3 regions of the Anaerostipes hadrus ATCC 29173 genome follow, and region 3 is predicted to be linked to each of the others. Evidence: predicted binding sites of a transcription regulator. Region 3 holds the regulator's gene; each other region holds the start of a gene.
The links. The regulator NrdR, encoded in region 3, represses ribonucleotide reductase genes. The targets are predictions, from matches to a motif close to CACAANATNTTGTG.
Positions count from the first base shown of each region.

Region 1: nrdD (anaerobic ribonucleoside-triphosphate reductase) is a predicted target of NrdR. The motif match lies at 1,205-1,218, and genes of this name have one in related genera.
Region 2: nrdD (anaerobic ribonucleoside-triphosphate reductase) is a predicted target of NrdR. The motif match lies at 1,724-1,737, and genes of this name have one in related genera.

Region 1 covers NZ_AP028031.1:257,207-260,497, forward strand. Annotated here, with positions in the region: gene QUE18_RS01210 (GerAB/ArcD/ProY family transporter) at 1-609, shown strand, start outside; gene QUE18_RS01215 (Ger(x)C family spore germination protein) at 596-1,111, shown strand; gene nrdD (anaerobic ribonucleoside-triphosphate reductase) at 1,269-3,291, shown strand, end outside.
Region 2 covers NZ_AP028031.1:1,955,165-1,958,455, forward strand. Annotated here, with positions in the region: gene nrdD (anaerobic ribonucleoside-triphosphate reductase) at 1-1,637, opposite strand, end outside; gene QUE18_RS09420 (manganese efflux pump MntP) at 1,797-2,357, opposite strand; gene QUE18_RS09425 (methylated-DNA--[protein]-cysteine S-methyltransferase) at 2,638-3,117, opposite strand; gene QUE18_RS09430 (HlyC/CorC family transporter) at 3,268-3,291, shown strand, end outside.
Region 3 covers NZ_AP028031.1:1,561,749-1,565,039, reverse strand. Annotated here, with positions in the region: gene QUE18_RS07640 (RnfABCDGE type electron transport complex subunit B) at 1-775, shown strand, start outside; gene QUE18_RS07635 (PRC-barrel domain-containing protein) at 904-1,152, shown strand; gene nrdR (transcriptional regulator NrdR) at 1,222-1,671, shown strand; gene QUE18_RS07625 (YifB family Mg chelatase-like AAA ATPase) at 1,772-3,291, shown strand, end outside.

The DNA of each region.
Region 1 (3,291 bases), 1.3 Mb from region 3:
TTCGTACTGATCTTGAGTATGGCAAATCTTTCATGGGATGAGTTAGCAGTCAGGAGTTGGTGTGGCAGAGAGATGCTCAATGGAAGTATTCTTGTATTTGCGCTGATGCATCCGATCGAGTTCGTGTGGTTTTACCGTGGAGATATGAAAGATGGACCGATCAGGATGCGATCATTTGCAGGTTTGATGATCCTTTTTCTTGGGGTGTTTGCAAGTACTGTAGGTTCCCTTGGAAAGAAGCTTACGATGGTCGATCCAGAACCTGTGATGTCTATGGCACAGGGAGTGGCAATGCCAGGAGGGATCATGGCAAGACTGGATCTTTTTTTGATCGCATTTTGGATCGTAGGTGTCTTTTGCGTATTCAGCGGTTACTTATTTTATGGAAATGAAAGTATCAAACATGCATTTTCAAAAGGAAGGATCGTGGGATTGAGTTTGTCATATGGTGGAATTTACGTCATAAGTCCATGGATCATGACAACATTTGCAACATGGATCAGACGGTATTTTTTTGTTTTTATCTATGGGAATCTGGTGATCGGATTGTTTTTTCCACTTATTTTATTTCTGATGTGGAGAAAGGAACAGAAAGATGAAAAAATATAGAGGGTATCTTTTGGTGCTGCTAATTGCATTTTGCATACAAGGATGCAGCAAACAACAAGATGTAGAAGATCATAGGTTTGTGTTGGCGATGGGATTTGAACGGCTCAATGAAAAGAAAGTATTGGTTCGTTATTCGTATGCGGATTTCGACAAGGCACAGAGTGATTCTGGAACAAAAATACCATCAAGGTCAGTGACATTTTTGGCAACGTCCTTAAAAGATGCAAATAAGAAATGGAAACAATATAAAAGTCAGCAGTTAAATTTTGGACATCTAAAAGTCGTGCTTTTTGCAAATGGAAAAAAAGATGAAAAGATTATCAAAGAATTAGTAAATGAACCTCAGATCGCGAAGTCTGTTTATGTATTAAAAACAGATCGCAATCTTTCTGATATTTTTAAAAAAGAAGACAAATTGTCGATCTCATTCGGAGAATATCTGTCAAAAAAACTGGAAATAAAGGATAGTAAGAATCTTACTCTTGGAAGGATTTACAGATAAAGGGAAAGAGATAAAAAGTTAACATTGACTTTACCAGATAGCGGTGTTAAACTTGAAAAGCTACACTATCTAGTGTGTAAAAGAAAAATAAAATACTACATCTAGTATACAATATAATGAGTGAAAGATAAGAGAATCTGATAGAGAAGGGAGAATTATGATCAAGGTAATTAAAAAAGACGGAACAAAAGAAGAATTTAATGTACAAAAAGTCGTAGTGGCAGTGAATAAATCAGCATATCGTGCACTGGTAACATTTACAGAGGAAGAACTTGATTTTATCTGCAACTTTGTCACGGAAAAAGTGGAGCAGATGCGCAAGAAGGAAGTTACGATTTCGGATATGCATAATGTGGTCGAAGGTGCATTAGAACAGACCAATCCACTGGTAGCAAAGAGCTACAGAGATTACCGTAACTATAAGCAGGATTTTGTACAGATGTTAGATGAAGTATACAAGAAGAGCCAGTCTATCATGTATATTGGTGATAAGGAAAACAGCAACACAGACAGTGCACTGGTTTCTACCAAACGAAGCCTGATCTTTAATGAATTAAATAAAGAACTCTATCAGAAATTTTTCATGACAACGGAAGAAATACAGGCATGCCGTGACGGATATATTTATATTCACGATATGTCTGCCCGCCGTGATACGATGAACTGCTGTCTGTTTAATGTACAGGAAGTGTTAAAAGGCGGATTTGAGATGGGAAATCTCTGGTACAACGAACCAAAGACATTAGATGTTGCTTTTGACGTGATCGGAGATATCGTATTAAGCGCTGCAAGCCAGCAGTATGGTGGATTTACGGTACCGAATATCGAACTGATCTTAGAACCATATGCCGAGAAATCCTATGAAGCAGGAATCGAACGATACGAAGGACTTGGATTATCCAGAGAACGCGCAGAAGAAGAAGCGATGAAAGATGTCAAACGTGAATTTGAACAAGGATTCCAAGGATTAGAGTACAAATTTAACAGTGTGTCTTCAAGCCGCGGAGATTATCCATTTATCACAATGACAGCAGGAACAGGAACTGGAAGATTTGCCAAGATGGCAACGATCTCCATGTTAGACGTTAGAAGAAGAGGACAGGGAAAAGAAGGACACAAGAAGCCTGTGTTATTCCCAAAACTTGTATTCTTATATGACAAGAATCTTCATGGACCGGGATGTGAGCTGGAAGATGTATTTGAAGCAGGAATCCGCTGTTCCAGACAGACCATGTATCCAGACTGGTTATCTTTAACAGGAGAGGGATATATCGCAAGCATGTATAAGAAATACGGAAAGATCATCAGTCCGATGGGATGCCGTGCTTTCTTATCTCCATGGTATAAAGAAGGCGGTATGAAGCCGGCAGGTGAAAAAGATGAGCCGATTTTTGTCGGAAGATTTAATATCGGCGCAGTCAGCCTTCATTTGCCAATGATCTATGCAAAATCAAAACAGGAAGGTAAAGATTTCCATGAAGTATTAGATTATTATCTGAACCTGATCCGTGAATTACATATCAGGACTTATGAATATTTAGGAGAAATGAAAGCCTCTACGAATCCGTTGGCATATTGTGAAGGGGGATTCTTAGGTGGACATCTGGGAATTCATGATAAGATCAAACCAATCTTAAAGAGTGCAACAGCTTCCTTTGGGATCACAGCGTTGAATGAATTACAGCAGTTATACAACCATAAGTCTCTGGCAGAAGATGGTGAGTTTGCATTAGAAACATTGCGCTATATTAATGAACAGGTAGAAAAATTTAAGAAAGAAGACGGAAATCTATATGCGATCTATGGAACACCAGCAGAAAACTTATGCGGTCTTCAGGTAAAACAGTTCCGTAAGAAATACGGTGTTATTGAAAATGTATCTGACAGAGAATACGTGAGCAATTCCTTCCACTGCCATGTCACAGAAGACATCACACCGATCGAGAAACAAGATCTTGAAGGACGTTTCTGGGAATTATGCAATGGTGGAAAGATCCAGTATGTAAAATATCCGATCAACTATAACAAAGAAGCAGTGAAAACATTAGTAAGAAGAGCGATGGATAAAGGATTCTATGAAGGAGTTAACCTGTCTTTAGCATACTGTGATGACTGTGGACACGAAGAATTAGAGATGGATGTGTGCCCGGTATGCGGAAGTAAAAATCTCACAAAGATCG
Region 2 (3,291 bases), 390 kb from region 3:
TTTAATTTCTGCATAACTTTTAATGCAAATTCTTTTCCTTCATCGGATGTATGAGACTTGCCTGTCATGCGGACACACATCTCATAAAGTCCTGCATATCCAAGGGAAATCGTGGAATATCCATCGTATAATAACTTATCGATCTTCTCGCCTTTCTTCAGTCTCGCAAGCGCTCCATGTTGCCAAAGGATCGGCGCAACATCAGATACCGCTCCCTTTAATCTCTCATGGCGACATCTTAATGCTCTGTGGCACAATTCCAGTCTCTCTTCTAAGATGTCCCAGAATTTGTCCATATCTCCATTAGAACTGCATGCGACATCAACCAAGTTGATCGTTACAACACCCTGATTAAATCTTCCATAGAACTTATGGCTTCCATCTGCATTTCTCTGGGAATCTTCGACCGTTAAGAATGATCTGCATCCCATGCAAGGATATACTTCACCATTCTTCAGTTCTCTCATCACTTTCGCTGAGATATAGTCTGGAACCATGCGTTTTGCTGTACATTTTGCAGCTAATTCTGTCAGATGCCAATACTTGGAATCTGGTGTGATGTTATCATCATCTAATGCATAAATAAGTTTTGGGAAGGCTGGAGTGATCCAGACTCCTTTTTCATTCTTAACACCCTGAATTCTCTGTTTCAGGACTTCTTCGATCACAAGAGCCAGATCGTCTCTTGTCTGTCCTTCTGGTACTTCGTCAAGATACATAAAGACTGTGACAAATGGCGCCTGTCCATTACATGTCATTAAAGTTACCAGCTGATACTGGATCGTCTGGATTCCCTGTTTGATCTCATCATACAGACGCATCTCTGTAATCTTGTCGATGATCGCATCATCCATAGATTCTCCGATCACTTTACGTTCCTTCACGACATTCTTACGCAGCTTCTTTCGACTGATGTCTACAAATGGTGCTAAATGTGCTAATGTAAAAGACTGTCCTCCATACTGGTTGCTTGCAACCTGAGCAACAATCTGTGTTGTCACATTACATGCTGTAAAAAATGAATGTGGTTTCTCGATCAATGTCTCACTGATCACAGTTCCATTCTGAAGCATATCTTCCAAGTTGATCAGATCACAGTTATGTTCTCTCTGTGCAAAATAGTCAGAATCATGAAAATGGATGATTCCTTCTTCATGAGCACGAATGATCTCATTTGGCAGAAGGACACGTTTACTTAAGTCTTTGCTGACTTCTCCTGCCATATAATCTCTCTGCGTGGAATTGATCACTGGGTTCTTATTCGAATTCTCCTGATTTACTTCCTCATTAATATTATCAAGTAAAGAAAGAATTCCATCATCGGTCGTATTTGATTTTCTTCTCAGTTCTCTCTTAAAACGATATCTTACATACTTCTGGGCAACTTCATATCCTCTCATCTCCATGATCCCTGTCTCGACCATATTCTGGATATCTTCTACATTCACCGCATGAGAAGAGTTTGCTACCTGATCTGCAACCTTCTCTGCGATCGCCATTATCTGATACTGATTCATCTGATGGATCTTTGTTACCTCTTCATTCGCCTTCGTGATCGCATTGATGATCTTATCGAGATCAAAGGTTACCTCCTCACCGTTTCTCTTGATAATCTTTGTTTTTACATCACCATTCATAGTTTCTCCCTCATTTATATAAAATTACAAGATTCTGTGTGTTTCCATTTTCTGGCACAAAATCTTGTTGTCGTTCTACCAATCAGCACTATATCTTGTGCCATTGCCTTTATTATATTACACTCTTTTTCATAAAAAAGAAAGAGCTAATTTTTCATTTTAGAGAATATGAAGATGCTCAAACAGAATCTTAAATCCCAAAAGTATCAGTATTATGCCACCTGCGAGCTCTGCCTTGGATTTATATTTTGTTCCAAAAATATTTCCGATCTTTACTCCTACAAATGAAATCAAGAAAGTACAGACTCCAATCATCGACGCTGCGGATACAATATGCACATTTAAAAAGGCAAATGTGATCCCAACTGCTAATGCATCGATACTTGTCGCAACAGCAAGCATGAACATTTCTTTCACTGCGATCGAATCATCTGCCTGTTCTTCATCATTTGATAATGCTTCTTTGACCATATTGATTCCGATCAGCCCAAGAAGCACAAATGCGATCCAATGGTCGATCGATGTGATCTGGTCTTTAAACTGTGTTCCAAGGAAAAATCCGATTGTTGGCATCAGTGCCTGAAATCCTCCAAACCATAAACCAACAATGATCCCTTTTTTCAAAACTTTTTCTCTCATCGCTAGTCCTTTGCAGATAGAAACAGCAAATGCATCCATCGCCAATCCAACAGCCAGTGTTAATAACGTAAGTAAATCCATAAAAACGTCCTCCATATCGTAAGTTTTTCATATCATAGGGGATTCCATCGGAATTTCCTATGATATGAAAAAGACCCACAGACGAAAGCCTTGTTATAAACAAAAGCTTATCGTCTGTGAGTCTCGTTAATTAAGACAGCACCAGATGTCGTTCATCATTATGTTGATACTGTCACAGATTCTCTGCTAACTACTCCCTCACGGAAATATCTATAAGATCATACCGGATGTGCTTCCGGCAAAATGTGCCTATGTATCATATCTCAACTGAGAATCTTTGTCAATATCTTTCCTTTAATTTTTGATTACGCTTTTCAAGATCTAACAGGTATTCTTTCATTTCCAGACCACCTGCATATCCTGTCAGTGAACCGTTCATTCCGATCACTCTGTGACATGGAACAACGATCACGATCGGATTCCTGTTATTCGCCATGCCAACAGCTCGACATCCTTTTGGAATCCCTACTGATTCCGCAATGTCTTTGTAAGTACAAGTTTCCCCATATGGAATCTTCTCCAATGCTTTCCATACTTTGATCTGGAATTCTGTTCCATGATAAGAAATCTTCAGGTCAAACTTCTTTCTCCGCCCATCAAAATACTGTGATAATTGCAGTGCTGCTTCCCTGATCAATTCTGTATTCTTCTTCTCGCCTTCTAATGTCTTCGTCCCAAAATATATCCCGCAAATGCCATGCCCATCTTCCTCAATCGTTAAATTACCGATTGGAAAACTATAATCATAATAGTACCTCATATGACAATCCTCCTAAAAATAGGTATACCATATTCTTCCATGGTTGGCAAGGACTAACTTGACATGTACATATTTCTTGCGTACAATGAAAAGAACTGTATAAAAATGAACAGATATTTATTTTAGGAGGAATTTTCATTGGACCCCAGTATGATATTACAGATAATCGCAATT
Region 3 (3,291 bases):
AATCTTACTGGGAATTGCCTCAGAGAAATTTAAAGTTCCTGTAGACGAGAAGGAAGTAGCCATCCGTGCAGAACTTCCAGGAAATAACTGTGGTGGTTGTGGATACGCAGGTTGTGATGGACTTGCAAAAGCAATCGCAAATGGAGAAGCACCAGTGAACGGCTGTCCAGTTGGTGGAGCAGCTGCAGCTGAGAAGATCAGTGCGATCATGGGTGTAGAAGCAGGAGAATTCGTGAAGAAAGTCGCATTCGTAAAATGTGCCGGAACTTGCGAAAAAGCATCTGACAAATACCAGTACTCAGGAGTTCAGAGCTGTATCGAAGCGATGAACGTACCAGGTGCAGGACCAAAAGGATGCGAATTTGGATGTATGGGATTTGGAAGCTGTGCAGCAGTATGTCCAGAAAATGCGATCTCTATCGTGAACGGAATCGCTCACATCGATGAAGAAGCATGTGTAGGATGTGGAAAATGTGCAGAAACATGTCCAAAAGCATTGATCGACCTTGTACCAGAAAACAAGAAAACAAGAGTACAGTGCAGCTCTAAAGAATTCGGTAAAAACGTTATGTCTGTATGTAAAGCAGGATGTATCGGATGTAAAGCATGCGAAAAAGTATGTAAACTTGGAGCGATCAAAGTTGAAAACAACATCGCACAGATCGATTACGATAAATGTGTAGGTTGTGGATTATGTGCAGGTAAATGTCCAAAAGGAATCATTACAGGAAAGAAATTAGTTCCTAAGAAACCAGCACCAAAGAAAGAAGCTTAATCTTTCTTTATATCATTATAATAATAAAGAAGCAGGAGATTCGAGAGATCAGAATCTCCTGCTTTTTTCTGCTTCTATTCATGGAAAAAAAGAATACTATTATAATAGGAAGAAAAAGGATTCCTGACATGAAATTTCTCGAACTTCGGCAAAAAGATGTGATCAATTGTAATACAGGAGAATGTTTAGGCTTTGTCCTAGACCTCGAATTTGAAATCCATACGGGTAAGATCTGTTATCTGATCGTTCCCAAAACAACGAAGATGCTCATATGCGTTGGCAAGAATAAAGTTTACAAAATCCCCTACAAATGCATTGTAAGGATCGGCAGAGATACGATTCTAGTCGATATCAACGAAAAAGAATGCCTGAAATAAAAGAAAAGCTTTCTTTTCTACAGAAAAAATGATATACTTCAAGCAGTAAAAACACGGAGGTACAAGAAGATGAGATGCCCATATTGTGGAAGTGAGAATTCCAGAGTCGTAGATTCCAGACCGGCAGAAGACAACAATGCGATCCGTAGAAGAAGACAATGTGACGAATGCGGAAAACGTTTTACAACTTATGAGAAGATAGAGACAGAACCGTTGAGTGTCATCAAGAAAGACAAGACACGACAACTCTACGATCGAAACAAGATCCGGAATGGAATCGTACAATCCTGTCACAAACTCCCAGTATCCATGGGGCAGATCGAAGCAGCGATCGATGAGATCGAGACAAAGATCTATAACATGGGAACAAGAGAAGTTGAAACATCTGTGATCGGAGAGATGGTCATGGACAAATTAAAGGATTTAAATGAAGTTGCATACGTAAGATTTGCAGCCATTTACCGTGAATTCAAAGATGTGAACACATTTATGAGTGAATTAAAGAAATTATTAAAATAATCACAATTGTTTTGAATAAACAAGATTGTAAAAATATTACTTTTGTGATAAACTAACCATATCATTTTGAAACCAGCTTCCTTTTTGAGAAGAGAAGGAGTTGAGTATTATTTATCAGGAAGTAATCACAGGAATCGTCAGTGGAGTGAGTGGAAAGCTCATCCACGTAGAAGTAGAGATCAGAAACGGCCTGCCATATTTTACAATGGTAGGCTATCTTTCCAAAGAATCCATGGAAGCAAAAGAGCGGGTTGCATCAGCACTGCGCTCCATCGGCCATCCCTTACCGTCGATGAAGATCACCGTTAATTTATCCCCAGCCAATATAAGAAAGAACGGAACCGCGTTCGATTTCCCGATCGCCGTGGCCTTTTTAGGATGCCTGAATTTAATCGATGCAAGCAAGTTAGATGACATCTGTATCATGGGAGAATTAGGACTAAACGGCAAGATCAGAGGTGTAGGAAACTGCCTTCCGATCGTTTTAGAAGCAAGAAAACAAGGAATTCACAAGTTCTTTGCGGCAAGTGAAGATGAGAATTCTCTAAGAGGGATTGAAGATATTGAAGTGGTATTTATGGACAGTTTACAGGATGTCCTGGACTATTTTCATGGAACATATCATCAAAAAAGTTGCAGAAGTGCAACAACTTATCAAAAGGAAGAGTCAGAAGAAGACTTCAGTGACATCATCGGACAACAACATTTAAAAAGAGCGATGGAGATCGCGGTCACTGGAAGACATCATCTATTGATCATTGGTTCCCCAGGTTCAGGAAAAACAATGGCAGCCAGAAGGATCCCGACCATTCTCCCACAACTATCAAAAGAAGAGAAGATGGAAGTTCAGGCAATCTATGATGCCACTGGAATTCCACGGTATTTAGAAGACAATACCAGACCATTTCGCCAGCCACATCCAATGATCCCGAAAGCTGCATTCCTTGGAGGCGGCAAGACGCCGACGGCAGGAGAGATCACATTAGCACATCATGGCATTTTATTTCTGGACGAATTTATGGAATTTAAAACAGAATGTATCGAAGCACTCAGACAGCCATTGGAAGATGGAACGATCGATATCACCAGAAATGGGATCTACCACAAGTTTCCGGCAGACTTTCAACTGATCGCCACCATGAATCCATGTCCTTGTGGTTATGGATTGGAAGATGGGATCTGCCGATGTACTTATCATGAAAAAAAGCGTTATCTAAAGAAATTGTCCGGTCCGATCTTAGACCGTTTTGACATGGTCCTATGTCTAAGTAAAAAAGAGGCTGATACACAGAAGATACAAAAAGAGAGTCAAGAAACATCCGATCAGATCAAAGAACGCATCGAAACAACCATCCAAAGAGAAAAAAAGTTATTAAAAAACTATCAATGCAGTGATACCAGCCATTTAAGCCACATACAGTTAAACAAGCTCCTTCATTTATCCAAAGAATGCAAAGAGATTTTAGATATCGCCTATCGATCTGGCAAGATCACAAGGCGAGGAATGGATAAGATTTTAAAAGTAGCACTGACGATCATGCTTATGGAAAATGAATCAGAGATCAAACCGATCCACCTGATGGAAGCCATGACCTTCAGAAATACAGGATTTATCAAAGA